3 regions of the Cupriavidus sp. FW305-3-2-15-C-LB2 genome follow, and region 2 is predicted to be linked to each of the others. Evidence: predicted binding sites of a transcription regulator. Region 2 holds the regulator's gene; each other region holds the start of a gene.
What was found. The regulator HrcA, encoded in region 2, represses chaperone genes, less so after heat shock. The targets are predictions, from matches to a motif close to TTAGCACTCNNNNNNNNNGAGTGCTAA.

Region 1: the regulator HrcA is predicted to act here: its motif matches at 3,386-3,412, upstream of rpoH (RNA polymerase sigma factor RpoH).
Region 3: the regulator HrcA is predicted to act here: its motif matches at 2,835-2,861, upstream of groES (co-chaperone GroES).

What each region holds. Positions count from the first base shown of each region.
Region 1 is NZ_JBYSZW010000018.1:5,573-11,238, forward strand. Features, by position in the region: gene ntrB (nitrate ABC transporter permease) at 1-330, shown strand, start outside; gene AC3WRR_RS15080 (ABC transporter ATP-binding protein) at 349-1,152, shown strand; gene ybiB (DNA-binding protein YbiB) at 1,262-2,254, shown strand; gene AC3WRR_RS15090 (pirin family protein) at 2,274-3,149, opposite strand; gene rpoH (RNA polymerase sigma factor RpoH) at 3,490-4,416, shown strand; gene AC3WRR_RS15100 (SCO family protein) at 4,523-5,143, opposite strand; gene cyoE (heme o synthase) at 5,272-5,666, opposite strand, start outside.
Region 2 is NZ_JBYSZW010000027.1:78,848-84,513, reverse strand. Features, by position in the region: gene AC3WRR_RS20045 (hypothetical protein) at 1-235, opposite strand, end outside; gene recN (DNA repair protein RecN) at 290-2,044, opposite strand; gene AC3WRR_RS20035 (NAD kinase) at 2,111-3,028, opposite strand; gene hrcA (heat-inducible transcriptional repressor HrcA) at 3,131-4,165, shown strand; gene hemH (ferrochelatase) at 4,272-5,387, shown strand; gene AC3WRR_RS20020 (RNA-binding S4 domain-containing protein) at 5,384-5,666, shown strand, end outside.
Region 3 is NZ_JBYSZW010000028.1:23,870-29,535, forward strand. Features, by position in the region: gene AC3WRR_RS20170 (fimbrial protein) at 1-378, opposite strand, end outside; gene groL (chaperonin GroEL) at 760-2,403, opposite strand; gene groES (co-chaperone GroES) at 2,450-2,740, opposite strand; gene AC3WRR_RS20185 (hypothetical protein) at 3,139-3,558, shown strand; gene AC3WRR_RS20190 (MltF family protein) at 3,738-5,276, shown strand; gene AC3WRR_RS20195 (hypothetical protein) at 5,296-5,583, opposite strand.

The DNA.
Region 1 (5,666 bases), on a different contig from region 2:
GGCGTCACGCGCGTGCCGCAGGACTACCTGAACGTGGCGCGCGTGCTGGACCTGTCGGAATGGAAGGTGTTCACGCGGGTGCTGTTCCCCGCGGTGCTGCCCTACATGCTGACCGGCGTGCGGCTGTCGATCGGCACCGCGTGGCTGGTGATCGTCGCGGCCGAGATGCTGACCGGCGGCACCGGCATCGGCTTCTGGCTGTGGGACGAATGGAACAACCTGAAGGTCGAGCACATCGTGATCGCGATCTTCGTGATCGGCATCATCGGGCTGCTGCTCGAGCATGCGCTGCTGGCGCTGGCCCGGCGCTTCAGCTACGGCACCAACTGACACGCGGGGAGAATCGCCATGGACAAGTTCGTCAGCATCGAAAACGTCGGCCAGACCTTCAAGACCCGCAAGGGCCCGTTCGTCGCCCTGCGCGATATCAACCTGCATATCGCCGAGGGCGAGTTCATCACGCTGATCGGCCATTCAGGCTGCGGCAAGTCCACGCTGCTGAACCTGGTCGCGGGACTGGCCACGCCCACCACCGGCGCGCTGATCTGCGCCGGGCGCGAGATCGCCGGGCCGGGGCCGGAGCGCGCGGTGGTGTTCCAGAACCATTCGCTGCTGCCGTGGCTGACGTGCTTCGAGAACGTCTACCTGGGCGTGGAGCGCGTCTTCGCCGCCAGCGAGAGCAAGCCGCAGCTCAAGGCGCGCACGCACGACACGCTGGCGCTGGTGGGCCTGACGCACGCCGAGAACAAGTATCCGCATGAGATCTCCGGCGGCATGAAGCAGCGCGTGGGCATTGCCCGCGCGCTGGCGATGGCGCCCAAGGTGCTGCTGATGGACGAGCCCTTCGGCGCGCTCGATGCGCTCACGCGCGCGCACCTGCAGGACGAGCTGATCAAGATCGTGGCGCGCACCCGCAGCACCGTGGTGATGGTGACCCACGACGTCGACGAGGCCGTGCTGCTGGCCGACCGCATCATCATGATGACCAACGGTCCGGCCGCGACCATCGGCGAGATCCTGAAGGTGGAGCTTCCGCGTCCGCGCGACCGCGTCGCGCTGGCCGACGACAAGGCCTACCACGCCTGCCGCACCGCGGTGCTGGACTTCCTCTACCGCAAGCAGCGCAACCCGGCGCTGCAGGAAGCCGCGTAGTGCCCGCCGGCCGCGTGCCGGTGGGCGGCCCTATGTGGCACAGGCGGCGATGGGCGCGGCGGCCTGGCTCCGCTATCATGAACCCAGAACAGACTACCCCCACGCCGCCATGACCACGCCAGCCACGTCCTTCCCTGCTGCCCGCTATATCAAGGAGATCGGCCGCGGCGTCAACGGCGCGCGGGCGCTGCCGCGCGAAGACGCGCAGGCCCTGTTCGACGCCATGCTGGCCGGGCGCGTCTCGGACCTGGAGCTCGGCGCCATCCTGATGGCCTACCGCATCAAGGGCGAGGCCCCGCACGAGCTGGCCGGCATGCTGGAAGCCGCCCATGCGCACTGCCAGCCGCTGCCGGCGCCGCCTGACCGGCAGGTGGTGGTGATCCCCAGCTACAACGGTGCGCGCAAGCAACCCAACCTGGTGCCGCTGCTGGCGCTGCTGCTGGCGCGCGAAGATGTCCCCGTGCTGGTGCACGGCACGCGCCTGTTCAATGGCCGCGTGACCAGCATGGCGCTGTTCGAGGCGCTGGGCGTGCCCTTGTGCGCGACTACCGGCGACGCCTCGGCACGGCTGCGCGAGAGCAGCGACCTCGGGCCGCTGGCGGTGCTGCCGGTGGATGTGCTGTCGCCCGGGCTGTCGCAGCTGCTGGAGCGGCGCACCGTGATCGGCCTGCGCAATTCGGCGCATACGGTGGCCAAGATGCTGCAGCCGGTGGGCGAGCATTCGCCCGCGGAAGGGTTGCGCCTGTACAGCTACACCCACCCCGAATACCGCGAGACGCTGACCGACTACTTCTCGCATGAACCCGCCAACGTGCTGCTGGCACGCGGCACCGAGGGCGAAGTGGTGGCCGATGCGCGCCGCACCAGCCGCATCGACTGGCTGCACGAGGGGCACCAGCAGACGCTGGTCGATCCGGCTGTTGGTTCGCTGGCCGAAGTGCCTGAACTGCCGCCCGGCAGCGACGCCGGCCAGACCGTGGCCTGGATCCGGCGCGTGCTGGACGGCGCGGCGCCGGTGCCGGCACCGATCGCGATCCAGGTCGAGGCCATCCGCGAATGCCTGCGGCAAGGCACTCGCGTGACTTGGGCCAGCCCGGTCTGAGCCAGCCCCGGGACCGCTGTCAGGGCTTGCGCGGGGGCAGCGGGATGCGCTCGGTCTCGCCCGGCACGTGCGGGAACTGATCGTCCTCCCAGCGCTGGGCGGCGGCCTCGATCGCCACCTTGCTGCTGGCAACGAAATTCCAGTAGATGAAGCGGTGCCCGTCGGTCGGGTCGCCGCCCAGCAGCATTACGCGCGACGGCGTCGTGGCCGTCAGCGTTGCGGGCTGGCCCGGCGTGAGCACCACCATATGCTCGGCCGGCAGCGGCTCGCCGTCGAGCGCCACCGCCCCGTCCACCGGATAGATGCCCCGCTCGGCATGATCGGCCGGGATCTCCACGCTCGCGCCCGCATCCAGCTCGATCGCCACGTACAGGGTGCGGCTGAAGACCTTGACCGGAGAGACCTGGCCAAAGGCATCGCCCGCAATCACCACCATGCGCACACCCGGCCGCTCGATCCGTGGCAGCGTGGCGGCGGGATGGTGGAAAAACGACGGCTCGGCACCCTCATGCTCCTGCGGCAGTGCCACCCAGGTCTGGATGCCGTGCAGGCGGGCCCCGGCGGGGCGCACATGCTCGGGCGAGCGCTCCGAGTGCACGATGCCGTGCCCGGCGGTCATCCAGTTGACATCGCCCGGGCGGATCGCCTGGTCGCTGCCCAGGCTGTCTCGGTGGATGATCTCGCCCTCGAACAGATAAGTGACCGTGGCCAGTCCGATATGTGGATGCGGGCGCACGTCGGCTCCGCCGCCCGGCGGCAGTTGCACCGGCCCCATATGGTCGAAGAAGATAAACGGACCAACGGTCTGGGTGGCGGCGGCGGGCAACAGCCGGCGCACGGTAAAATCGCCCAGGTCGCGCACATGCGGCTTGAGCAAGTGTTCGATAGCAGACATAACTCCTCCGGTGGAATGAGAGAGGCTTGCAAGGATGCCAGCGCGCCGCAGCTTGGTCGAGTGTAGCCGCTGCTGCAACAAATCATTGCAGCAGCGGGCAGAACCCCCGTGCCCGGCACCGCTCTAACATCCAGTGCGCCGAACCGTGGGTATCGTTCCCGCCGCTCGAATTGATAGGTAGCTATGCCAGCAGCAAGAGCAATCGAGAGGAACTATCACGACCATCGGGGCTCCAATTAGCACTCACCCGGCCTGAGTGCTAATATGTGTTGCAGTGCCACCGCCCCAACAGGCGCGGCACCCCGGCAACCGAACCGCCGGATGCGAAAGGAGCCATTGAGTGAACGCAGTCTTGTCTGCCGACCAAACCCTGAATAACCGTCTGCCGACGGCACCCCGGAGCACGGGCAGCTTCGCGCTGACCTTCCCGGCCACCGTTGGCAACCTCGACAGCTATATCCAGGCTGTCCACCGGATTCCGCTGTTGACCGCGGAGGAAGAGCAGCGCCTGGCGCGCGAGCTCCGCGACCACGATTCCGTTGACGCTGCCCGCCAGATGGTGATGTCCCACCTGCGCCTGGTGGTGTCGATCGCCCGCCAGTACCTGGGCTACGGCCTGCCCCACGCCGACCTGATCCAGGAAGGCAATATCGGCCTGATGAAGGCGGTCAAGCGCTTCGACCCCGACCAGGGCGTGCGCCTGGTGTCGTACGCGATGCACTGGATCAAGGCCGAGATCCACGAATACGTGCTGAAGAACTGGCGCATGGTCAAGGTTGCCACCACCAAGGCCCAGCGCAAGCTGTTCTTCAACCTGCGCAGCCACAAGCAGGGCGCGCACACGTTCACGCCGGAGCAGGTCGAGGCCGTGGCGCGCGAGCTGAACGTCAAGCCCGAAGAAGTGATGGAGATGGAAACCCGCCTGTCGGGCGGCGACCTGGCGCTGGAAGGCCAGATCGACGACGGCGAAGAGGAATTCGCCCCCATCGCCTACCTGGCGGACAACCACAACGAGCCCACCCGCGTGCTGGAAGCCAAGCGCCACGACCGCATGCAGGTCGAGGGCCTGGAAGAAGCGCTGGGCAAGCTGGACGAACGCAGCCGCCGCATCATCGAGGCGCGCTGGCTGCACGTCGAAGACGATGGCTCGGGCGGCTCCACGCTGCATGAGCTGGCTGACGAGTTCGGCGTCTCGGCCGAGCGCATCCGCCAGATCGAGGCCGCGGCCATGAAGAAGATGAAGGGGGCGCTGCAGGCGTTCGCCTGATCCGCACCCCCAGCCATGCAAAAGGCCGGTCCACTGGACCGGCCTTTTTGTTGCCCGCGAGAGGGTGAGTGCGACCTTATGCCGCACCCCTTCCCACCCTTTCACGTCACGACAGCAGCTGTTTCAGGTCGTGCGCGATCGGATCCGGACCCTGGCCGTGGCGGATGAACAGCCGCAGCTTGCCGTCCGGGTCGAACACATAGCTGCCCGCGGAGTGGTCCACCGTGTAGTTGTTCGGGGAGCTGCCCGGCACCTTGGCGTAGAACACCTTGAAGTCCTTGGTCAACTTCTGCAGTGCGGCTTCGTCGGCCGGGCGCAGCCCCAGGAAGCGCGCATCGAAGGCCGGCACGTACTGCGCCAGCAGCGCCTGCGTGTCGCGTTCCGGGTCGACCGTGACGAACAGCACCTGCACGCGGTCGGCATCCGGGCCCAGTTTCTCCATCACCGCCTTCAGTTCGGCCATCGTCGTCGGGCACACGTCCGGGCAGTGGGTGTAGCCGAAGAACATCACCACCGCCTTGCCCTTGAAGTCGGCGATGGTGCGCACCTTGCCGTGATGGTCGGTCAGCGAGAAGTCCTTGCCGAAGTCCGCCGCGCCGGTGATGTCGACATTGCGGAACGAGGCCTTCTGCTGCCCGCAGGCAGCCACGGCCAGCGCAAGCGCGGCCAGCAGGGAAAAGCGGCGGAAGGCGGCGAACAGGCCGGAGGCGGGGCTTAGGCGGGGCATGCGGCGGAAACCGGTCAGGGGTGGGAGGAAACAGCGGCACCGGAGGGCGGCGACATCACGCAGTATCGCCGATCGTGCCGCCACGCTGCGCCGGCCGCGACAAGATGCCGCAGCCGGTCGGCCACAGGTCAGACCTGCGGCACGAACTTGAAGTAGTGGTCGACCAGCAGCGCGGCGAACAGCAGCGACAGGTACAGGATCGAGAAGCGGAAGGTGCGCTGCGCCAGCTCGTCCGAATAGTTACGGTACATCTTCCAGGCGTAGGCCAGGAAACCCGCGCCCAGCGCCAGCGCGGCCGCCAGGTAGATATAGCCGCTCATGCCGTAGACAAAGGGCAGCAGCGTCGCGGCGATCATGATCAGCGTGTACAGCAGGATATGCAGCAGCGTGTAGCGCTCGCCGTGCGTGACCGGCAGCATCGGCAGGCCGGACTTGGCGTAGTCGGCGCGGCGGTACAGCGCCAGGGCCCAGAAGTGCGGCGGGGTCCAGGTGAAGATGATCAGCACCAGGAACCAGGCCTCGG
Region 2 (5,666 bases):
GCAGCTTGCCGGCGTCCTCCGACAGGTTCACCGCGGGCGGCTTGAAGCGCACCATGATGTCGCCAAGGGAACGGTCATCGCTGATGCTGCCCGGCGGCGGGGCCGAGGACTTGGGCTGGGCCTGGCAGGCGGACAGCGCCAGCAGTGCGGCCGATGCGGCGGTGGCGATGGCCAGCACGGCGCGCAGCGATGCGCGCGGTCGTTGCCGGAGGCCGGCTTGCGCTTGGCGGGTCATGGTGAAGCTCCTGTCAGTGTATGGATTGGCGCACGTGCGGGGCGGGCGGGGCCGTCAGCCGGCGGCGCGGCGGCTGCGCCGGCCATCCTTGCCGCCCGCACCGCGCGCGGGCTGGCTGCCCTGGCCGCCGGCCATGCCTTGCGCCAGCATTTCTTCCGCATGTTGCAGCGTGGTGGCGGTGACAGTGGCGCCGCCCAGCATGCGCGCGGTCTCGACCACGCGCCCGGCGGGGTCCAGCACCCTGATGCGCGAGCGCGTGACCGAACCGTCGCCCGCATCGGTGGTTTCCTTGCTCACCAGCAGGTGCGTGCCGGCCTGCGCCGCCACTTGCGGCAGGTGCGTCACGCACAGCACCTGGCGCGCGCGGCCCAGCTCCTGCAGGCGCCGGCCGACCACCTCGGCCACCGCGCCGCCGATGCCGGTATCGACCTCGTCGAAGATCAGCGTGGGCGTGGGCGAGGCTTCGCTGGTGATCACCGAGATCGCCAGGCTGATGCGCGCCAGCTCGCCGCCGGAGGCCACCCGGGCCAGCGGCCGCGGGCTCACGCCGGCATGGCCGGCGACCAGGAATTCGACCTGCTCGAGCCCGTGGCTCTGGCCTTCGTCGAGCGCATTGAGCGCGGCGACAAAGCTGCCGCCGGCCATCGACAGGCCCTGCATGGCGTCGGTGACCGCGGCGGACAGCGCCTGCGCGGCCTGCTTGCGGGCGTGGCTGAGATGCTGCGCCAGGGTCAGGTAGGCGGCCTTGGCCGCGGCCTCGCGCGCCATCACCTTGTTCAGGTCCTGCGCGGCCTGCAGGTCGTCCAGCTGCTGGCGGCGGGCCACCAGCTCGTCGGGCAGCTGCTCGGGCGGCAGGCGGTACTTGCGCGCGGTGGCGTGCAGCGCCTGCATGCGTTCGTCGACCGCCTGCAGCCGCTCGGGATCGAGTTCGAGCCGGTCGACATAGCGCGTGAGCGAGTGCGCGGCTTCCTCGGCCTGCATCTGCGCGGGCTCGAGCGCGGCCAGCACGTCGCGCAGCGCGCCGTCGACATCGGCCAGCTGCTGCAGCTTGTGCACGATGGTATTCAGCGCCGACAGCACCGAGCCGTCGGCCTCGGACAGTGCGTCCAGCGCGGCGCGGCTGCCGTCGATCAGGCCGGCGGCATGCGACAGCCGGTTGTACTCGGACTGGATCTCTTCCCATTCGCCCGGCTGCGGGTTGAGCTTGTCCAGTTCGCCGACCTGCCATTCCAGCCGCTCGCGTTCGAGCTGCATCTCGCGCGACTGGTGTTCCACCGCCTCGCGCTGGCGCACGCAGGCACGCCAGGCGCGCCAGGCCTCGGCCACCGCGCCGGCCTGCTGGGTGAGGCCTGCGTGGGCGTCGAACAGCAGCCGCTGCGCATCGGGGCGCAGCAGCAGCTGGTGCGCGTGCTGGCCGTGGATGTCGACCAGCTGGTCGCCGACTTCGCGCAGCTGCGCCAGGGTGGCGGCGGCGCCGTTGATAAAGGCCTTGCTGCGGCCGCCGGCATCGACCGTGCGGCGCAGCAGCACGGTATGCACGCCGTCTTCCGCTTCGCTGTTGAGCTCGCGCTCGGCCAGCCAGGCATCCAGTGCCGGGTGGGTCGAGAAGGTGGCGCTGACGCTGGCGCGCGGGGCGCCTTCGCGCACCACGCCGGCATCGGCGCGTTCGCCCAGCACCAGCGCCAGGGCATCGATCAGGATGGATTTGCCGGCGCCGGTCTCGCCGGTGAAGACGGTGAAGCCAGTGGTGAAGTCCAGGTCGAGCGTATCGACGATGACGAAATCGCGGATGGACAGGCTGCGCAGCATCGTGGCGTGGAAGGTAGTCGGTCCGATGGGTTCGGGCTCAGGCTTGGAGGGCGGCTTGATACTGGCTCAGAGGCGGTTGTCCTCGGACGGGTATTCGTGCCAGTGCAGCTTCTTGCGCAGCGTGGCGTAGTAGTTGTAGCCGACCGGGTGCAGCAGGTTGATGGTCTTTTCGGAGCGCCGCACCACGATGCGGTCGCCCGGCAGCAGCGAGGTCAGCGACTGCATGTCGAAGTTGACGCTGGCGTCGCGCGCGCTGGCCACCTCGATGGTGACCTCGGCGTCGTGCGGCAGCACGATCGGGCGGTTGGACAGCGCGTGCGGGGCAATCGGCACCAGCACCACGCCCGACAGCGTCGGATGCAGGATCGGGCCGCCGGCGGACAGCGCGTAGGCGGTGGACCCGGTGGTGGTCGACACGATCAGGCCGTCCGAGCGCTGGTTGTACATGAAGTGGCCGTCCACCGACACCGCCAGCTCGACCATGCCGGAGATGCCCGAGCGGTTCACCACCACGTCGTTCAGGGCCAGCGCGGAGAAGATGTTCATGTCGTCGCGCACCACGCGCGATTCCAGCAGCAGGCGGGTCTCGGCCTCATAGCGGCCGTCGAGCATGTCGGGCAGCACGGTGTGCGCGTCTTCCAGCGCGATGTCGGTCATGAAGCCCAGCCGCCCGTGGTTGACGCCGATCAATGGCACGTCATAGCCGGCGAGCTGGCGGGCGATGCCCAGCAGCGTGCCGTCGCCGCCCAGCACCACGGCCACGTCGGCCTGCCGGCCGATCTCCTCGGCGGACAGGGCAGGGTAGGCGGTCAGCCCGGTGGCGAGCGAGGTTTCGCGCTCGAACACCACGTCCTGCCCGTTGCGCAGGATATAAGAGGCGATCTCCTCCAGCGGCCCTTCGATGCCGGCAGTGGAGTACCGGCCCACCAGGGCGACGGTCTTGAACGAAGTGCGCACGGCGCTGGCTTTCGGGGGGGCGGACATGCGTGGATTAGACCATACCGCCATGACGCTTGTCAGCAGGCGCCAGCGAGCGGGCCAGGCCGGCCGCCAGAAGGTCCAAAACTTGCGTAAAATCGGGGCATCATGGATGAACGCTCCAAAACGCTGCTCAAGACCCTGATCGAGCGCTATATTGCCGAAGGGCAGCCGGTCGGTTCCCGCACCTTGTCGAAATACTCGGGGCTGGACCTGTCGCCTGCGACGATTCGCAATGTGATGTCCGATCTGGAGGAAATGGGCTTTATTGCCAGTCCGCACACCTCGGCCGGCCGTATCCCGACCCCGCGCGGCTACCGGCTGTTCGTCGATTCGATGCTGACGGCCAAGCCGCTGGAGCGCAACGCCGACCTGGCCGAGCTGACCGGCCAGATCCAGGACCAGCTCGGCGGCCAGCAGCTGGGGCCGCAGCGCATGATCACGGCGGCGGCGCGCACGCTGTCCAACCTGTCGCACTTTGCCGGCGTGGTGATGACGCCGCGCCGCGCGCAGGCGTTCCGGCAGATCGAATTCATGCGGCTGTCGGACAAGCGCATCCTGCTGATCATCGTCAGCCCCGAGGGCGACGTGCAGAACCGCATCATCCAGACCGAGCTGTCGTACACGCCGGCCCAGCTGATCGAGGCGGCCAACTTCTTCAACTCGCACTATGCCGGCATGAGCTTCGACGCGGTGCGCGGCCACCTGCGGGTGGAACTGCAGGACCTGCGCCGCGACATGTCGCAGCTGATGCAGGCCGCGGTCGAGGCCGGCAGCGTCGCCGAGGACGAGGACGACGACCACGTCTTCATCAGTGGCGAGCGCAAGCTGCTGGAAGTGGAAGACCTGGCCTCCAGCATGGACAAGCTGCGGCGCCTGTTCGACGTGTTCGAGCACAAGACCAGCCTGCTGCAGCTGCTGGACGTGTCCAGCCATGCGCAGGGTGTGCAGATCTTTATCGGCGGCGAAAGCCGGCTGGTGCCGATCGAAGACATGGCGGTCATCACCGCCCCGTACGAGGTCGACGGCCAGATCGTCGGCACGCTCGGCGTGATCGGCCCCACGCGCATGGCGTATGAGCGCGTGATCCCCATCGTCGACATCACCGCGCGCCTGCTGTCCAGCGCCCTGAGCCAGAACTAGTGCAAAGACTGGCTGGTCTGACAAGCGGCCCCATTCCTGCCGAGCGCGGCAATCGCCGGTGCGCCGCACCGGCGCCATCCCGGCACCGTGTCAACCCGGAAGCGACATGACGTTTTCTCCCGAACCGGCCTACCAGCACGGCCACGCGCCGCGCACGGCGATCCTGCTGGTCAACCTGGGCACCCCGGACGCTCCCACGCCCAAGGCGGTGGGGCGCTACCTGAAGGAGTTCCTGTCCGACCCGCGCGTGGTCGAGATCCCGCGCGCGGCCTGGCTGCCGCTGCTGCATGGGGTGATCCTGCCGCTGCGTTCGCGCGCCTCGGCGCTGAAATACGAATCGATCTGGCTGCGCGAGGCCCATATGACGGGCTCGCCGCTGCTGGTCTACAGCGAGCGCCAGGCCCATGCGCTGCAGCGGCTGATGAACCAGCACGGCCATGAGGTGACGGTCGCGTGCGCAATGCGCTACGGCAACCCGTCGATCGCCTCGGTGCTGGAGGCGCTGCGCCGGCAGGGCTGCGAGCAGGTGCTGGTGCTGCCGATGTATCCGCAATACTCCGGCACCACCACGGCCACGGCCTTCGACGAGGTGTTCCGGGTGCTGGGCCAGTGGCGCAACCAGCCCGAGCTGCGGCTGGTCAAGCATTTCCATGACCATCCGGCCTATATCTCGGCGCTGCACCAGCAGGTCGGCGCCTACTGGGCGCGCCACGGCATGCCGGACTTTGCCCGCGGCGACAAGCTGATCCTGTCGTTCCACGGTGTGCCGCGGCGTACGCTGGAGCTGGGTGACCCCTATCACTGCGAATGCCTGAAGACCGGCCGGCTGCTGGGCGAGGCGCTGGGCCTGCAGCCGGGCCAGTACCAGGTGACGTTCCAGTCTCGTTTCGGCAAGGCGGAATGGCTGCAGCCGTACACCGCGCCGACGCTGGCCGAGCTGGGCAAGGTCGGCGCGGGCCGGGTCGATGTCTTCTGTCCCGGCTTTCCGGCCGACTGCATCGAGACCCTGGAGGAAATCGCCATGGAAGGGCAGACCGAGTTCAAGGTCGCGGGCGGCAAGGATTTCCACTTCATCCCGTGCCTGAATGACGCCGATCCGTGGGTCGCGGCCATGGCCGAGATCGCGCTGCAGCACCTGCAGGGCTGGCCGCTGGCCACGCCGCATCCGCATGAACTGGAAGCACGGCGCACGCGCGCCCAGACCCGGGGAGCGGCGGCATGAATGTCGACTTTGAGCCGGATGCGCGCCAGCGCATCGACAAATGGCTGTGGTGCGCGCGCTTCTTCAAGACGCGCTCGCTCGCGGCCGAAGCGGTGGAGCGCAGCAAGGTGACCGTCAACGGCCAGCCATGCAAGAACTCGCGCGAGGTGAAGCCCGGCGACATGGTGGTGCTGGAAGCGCACCAGCAGCGCTGGGAACTGGTGGTGAAAGGCATTGCCCCGGCGCGCGGGCCGGCGCCGGTGGCGCAGACGCTGTACGAGGAAAGTGCCGAAAGCCAGT
Region 3 (5,666 bases), on a different contig from region 2:
GGTCTGGGTCGAGGTGCCCAGCGGCATCGTGCAAGGCACCCCGCCCGAAGCCGCCCCCATGCAGTTGGCGCCGAAGTTGTCGCCGCCGTTGGTGCCGTAGCTGGTCGGTGCAATCAGGTTGCCGTCGGGCATGTACATGCGATAGCCCAGTCCCGGCATGGCGGTGGCAAAGGTCTGCTGCGAGATCGAAGTCGCCACCAGTGGCGTCTGCGGCGTGTAGTTCAGGGCCCAGCCATTGGTAGATGGATGCCGCAGTCCGGTGTCGTCGCACGTCACCGTTACGGTAATGGTGGCGCTGGAGATCACCTGGCCGATGCCGGTGGTCTTGCTGATGCTCACCGTGGCCGGCAGGAACGGCGAGGTCACGGTGGTTCCCATGCAGGCAGCATGCGCCTGGGCGTATGCCAGGCACATGAGTGCCGCGCAGGCAAGCACCGAAGGCACGCGCCTGATGCGCGCGGTGGCATGAACCAGCCAGCGTCGTGGCGATGTAGTGATTTCGTTTTCTATGGCAGCCATGCTAGGAGGTGGGTTGATCCGGGATTTGCCCGCGGGTTCAATAGGCGGCGATTAGAAATGTAGCCGGCGCCTTCCGCTCCACAAATAGGGCAAGCCTTAGATCAGGGTGAGAGTTTTCTGCACTCGTGCATGGCAAGGCGCGAGCGTCGCGCTGCCCGGAACGAAAAAACCCCCGCGGGCTCGCACCCGCGGGGGTTTTCCAAGACAGCCTGCCCGTGAGGGCAGTCGGTCGGCGATGAATTACATCATGCCTTCCATGCCGCCCATGCCGCCCATGCCGCCCGGCATTGCCGGAGCCGATTCTTCCTTCGGCGATTCGGCAACTGCGCAGTCGGTGGTCAGCATCAGCGAAGCCACCGAAGCGGCGTTCTGCAGTGCGGTGCGGGTGACCTTGGTCGGGTCCAGCACGCCCATTTCCACCAGGTCGCCGTACTCGCCCGAAGCGGCGTTGTAGCCGTAGTTGCCCTTGCCTTCGATAACCTTGGCAACGACCACCGAAGCTTCTTCACCGGCGTTCAGCACGATCTGGCGCAGCGGCTCTTCCATGGCGCGCAGCACGATCTTGATACCGGCGTTCTGGTCGGCGTTTTCGCCGGTCAGTGCCGAGATCGCAGCGCGGGCACGCAGCAGGGCCACACCACCGCCGGGGACGATGCCTTCTTCCACCGCAGCGCGGGTGGCGTGCAGGGCGTCTTCCACGCGGGCCTTCTTTTCCTTCATTTCGACTTCGGTGGCAGCGCCAACCTTGATCACGGCAACACCGCCGGCCAGCTTGGCCACGCGCTCTTGCAGCTTCTCACGGTCGTAGTCCGAGGTCGCTTCTTCGATCTGGGCGCGGATTTGCTTGACGCGGCCTTCGATCGCAGCTGCGTCGCCGGCGCCGTCGATGATGATGGTGTTTTCCTTGCCGATCTCGATGCGCTTGGCCTGGCCCAGGTCGTTCAGGCCAGCCTTTTCCAGCGTCAGGCCGATTTCTTCAGCGATGACGGTGCCGCCGGTCAGGATGGCGATGTCTTCCAGCATGGCCTTGCGGCGGTCGCCGAAGCCCGGAGCCTTGACGGCGGCGGTCTTCAGGATGCCACGGATGTTGTTGACCACCAGGGTCGCCAGGGCTTCGCCCTCGACGTCTTCAGCGACGATCAGCAGCGGGCGGCCGGCCTTGGCCACTTGCTCCAGCACCGGCAGCAGGTCGCGGATGTTGCTGATCTTCTTGTCGAACAGCAGCACGAACGGGTTGTCCAGCTGGACAACCTGCTTTTCCGGGTTGTTGATGAAGTACGGCGACAGGTAGCCGCGGTCGAACTGCATGCCTTCCACGACTTCCAGCTCGTCGGCCAGCGACTTGCCGTCTTCAACCGTGATCACGCCTTCCTTGCCGACCTTGTCCATGGCTTCGGCGATGCGCTCACCGATGGAGGTGTCGCTGTTGGCCGAGATCGCGCCAACCTGGGCGATTTCCTTGCTGGTGGTGGTGGGCTTGCTGACCTTCTTCAGCTCTTCCACGGCGGCGGCAACAGCCTTGTCGATGCCGCGCTTCAGGTCCATCGGGTTCATGCCGGCGGCAACGAACTTCATGCCTTCGCGCACGATCGACTGGGCCAGCACGGTAGCGGTGGTGGTACCGTCACCGGCGTTGTCGCTGGTCTTGGAAGCCACTTCCTTGACCATCTGGGCGCCCATGTTCTGCAGCTTGTCCTTCAGCTCGATTTCCTTGGCCACGGACACGCCGTCCTTGGTCACGGTCGGGCCGCCGAAGCTGCGCTCCAGCACCACGTTGCGGCCCTTCGGGCCCAGGGTCACCTTGACTGCGTTGGCGAGGATGTTCACGCCTTCGACCATCTTGGCACGTGCGGCGTCGCCGAACACTACGTCTTTAGCTGCCATTCTTGAATCTCCTGAAATCTGTACGGGGTGGCGGTCAGTTGGTGAATTACTTGTTCACCACGGCCATGATGTCTTCTTCGCGCATGACCAGCAGTTCCTGGCCTTCCACCTTCACGGCCTGGCCGGCGTACTTGCCGAACAGCACGCGGTCACCGACCTTGACGTCGAGGGCGATGTTGTTGCCCTTGTCATCCTTCTTGCCAGGACCGATTGCCAGCACTTCGCCTTGATCGGGCTTCTCGGCAGCGTTGTCGGGAATCACGATACCGGACGCGGTCTTGGTTTCGTTGTCCAGACGCTTCACGATCACGCGGTCGTGCAAAGGACGCAGATTCATACGGACTCCTAGATACAAAGTGAGTTTTTGATCACAAATCGGCCGGCTACCGAGGCGACGGCCGTCAGAAATGTTCAGGTGTCGCAGGAGGCTGTTAGCACTCACCCCTGACGAGTGCTAATTATAGGGACGGGGTAGGGGCATTTCAAGACGCGGGTGTGATGCGGGTTTTCCCGAGGAGCGGTTGATGCCTTGCGCGGCATGGGCTCCCGGCCGGCAACGACCCGCCTGTAGGAATAATCCCGGCACCCATTCGGGCGTGTGCCTGACAGCGCAACGTGGTGCCGCTACCTAGACTGGGCTTGTCGCCGCGCGCCCGTCTTGGCCGGATGTACGGCGTACGCCGCGCCGAGCGCTTCCGTTGCCGGCGCCTCCGACAGCGACTCTGGAGGTATTCCATGGATACGAAACAGCCTGCTCGCCTTACCCGAATCGCCAGCGTGATTGCCGCAGGCCTGGCTGGCCTCAGCTGCGCTGCGGCCATTGCCCAGACAACCGCCACCCCCGCTACCCCGGCCACGCCGGCAACCCCTGCTGCCCAGGGCATGCCCGCGACCCCGGCGATGCCGGCAACCTCTGCCACGCCGGCAGGCGGCCAGGGCGTGCCGCCCGGCATGACCCAGATCGAGCCGCCGAAGGACCCGCTGGTGGAACGCCGCGAGGCGCGCCAGAAGGCCGCCGCCGAGTACAAGGCCAAGAAGAAGGCGGCCAAGGGTGAGTACAAGGAAGAAGTCGGCGCTGCCAAGCAGGAGCGCAAAGTAGAGAACAAGGCAGCCGATGCAACGGCCAAGCAGGAAATGGCCGCACCAAAGCAATAGCGCCAGCCTTTGCGAGACGGGTGGCCGGGATCAGCCGGCCACCTTCTTCGTGCCAGACATACCCCTCCCGTTTGCCCTTCGGCAGCATCCGGACCCTGGCGGCTTGCAAGAGGCAGGATCGCGCCTAGACTCGATACGAGCGAGTCGTGCGCCTTTCTGCCCGGCTTGCCATCTGCGCCATGTCCGCTGCCCACCCACGCCACTGGTTCGCAGGCCTTCTCCTGTCCGGCCTGGTGGGCGCACTCAGCCTGTGCAGCACGTTTGCCGCGCAGCAGAAGCCGGCGCCGGCGTCCGCGCCCGTTGCGGCCCCCGCGGCAAAAGCCGCAACCGGCAAGGCAGATGTCGCCAGGCCGCGCGGCCTCAACCTGGCCAACAAGCCGCGCATGGGCGACTTCGATGTGATGGTCACCAGTCGCGTCATCCGCGTGCTGGTGCCTTACAGCCGCACCCTCTACTTCAGCGACAAAGGCCACGAGCGCGGAATTACCGCAGAACTGGTGCGGGAATTCGAGCGCTACCTGAACAAGACCTACGCCAGTCGACTGGGCAAGCGCCCGCTCACCATCATCATCATCCCCACCACGCGCGACCGGCTGCTGCCCGACCTGGCGGCGGGCCTGGGCGATATCGCCGCCGGCAACCTGACCGAGACCGAGGCCCGGCTGAAGATGGTCGACTTTGCCGCGCCGCGCGACCGCAAGCCGGTGCGCGAGCTGATCGTGACCGGCCCCAAGTCGCCGGCGCTGAAGAGCCTGGACGACCTGGCGGGCAAGACCGTCCACGTGCGCCGCGCGAGCAGCTACTACGACAGCCTGACTGCACTGAACGACCGCCTGCGCCAGTCCGGCAAGGCGCCGATGAAGCTGGTGCTGCTGCCCGATGCCCTTGAAGACGAGGACGTGCTCGAGATGCTGAACGCGGGCCTGCTGGAGATCGTCGTGGTCGACGACTGGAAGGCCGCAATGTGGGCGCAGATCCTGCCTGACATCAAGGTGCGCCAGGACCTGGCGGTGCGCGAAGGCGGCTATGTCGGCTGGGCCTTCCGCAAGGACAGCCCGCAGTTGCGGCAGGTCATTGACGATTTCTATGTCAATTACGTCAAGAAGCAGGGCATGGCGGAATACCTGATCAAGCAATCCATGCGCCGGGTCAAGCAGATCAAGAACAACACCGAGGACGCCGAATACAAGCGCTTCCAGCAGACCGTTGCCTTCTTCGAGAAGTATGGCAAGGACTATGGCTTCGACCCGCTGATGCTGGCGGCACAGGGCTTCCAGGAGTCACAGCTCAACCAGCAGGCGCGCAGCCGCGTGGGCGCCGTCGGCATCATGCAGATCATGCCCGCCACCGGCAAGGAACTGAACGTGGGCAATATCCAGATGGTCGAGTCCAACATCCACGCCGGCGCCAAGTACATGGACCGGCTGATGACGAAGTACTTCCCCGACGCGCATTTCTCGGAATCCAACCGGCCGCTGTTCGCCTTTGCCAGTTACAACGCCGGGCCCGGCAATATCGCCAAGATGCGCAAGGAGGCTGCGGCGCGCGGGCTGGATCCCGACAAGTGGTTCAACAATGTCGAGATCGTGGTGGCGGAGAAGATCGGCATCGAAACCACCACCTATGTGCGCAATATCTACAAGTACTACGCGGCCTACCGGCTCACGCAGGACCGGGAGGCCGCGCGTGAGCGGGCACTGAAGGAAGTCCGGAAGTAGCCCGGCCACGCCGCAAGGATCAGTCGGCCAGTCCGCTGGCGTCGATATAGCCCAGTGCCTCGGTCACGGCGCGGCGCGCCTTGAGCACGTAGCAAACGCGGCGCTCCTGGATCGACAGCGCCAGCACATCGGCCTGCACCAGTTCCAGGAACACGTGGCCGGCGCGCGCCAGGCTCAGCCGTGCGACCTGCGCCAGGTCGGTGGCCGGCAGGCCCGCCTCGCCGGCCTCCAGCAGCGCCCGGCAGATCCGGATCCGCGCGGGCTCGGTCATCAGCGCAAGGGTCAGCGTACTTTCCTGGGTCTCCATGATCACACCTCGGTCTCCGGGCACGCCCCCGGTCCGCGAAACGCGGCGGCAGGGCGGTGCTGGCGTATTTTTTTCCGCGCTGT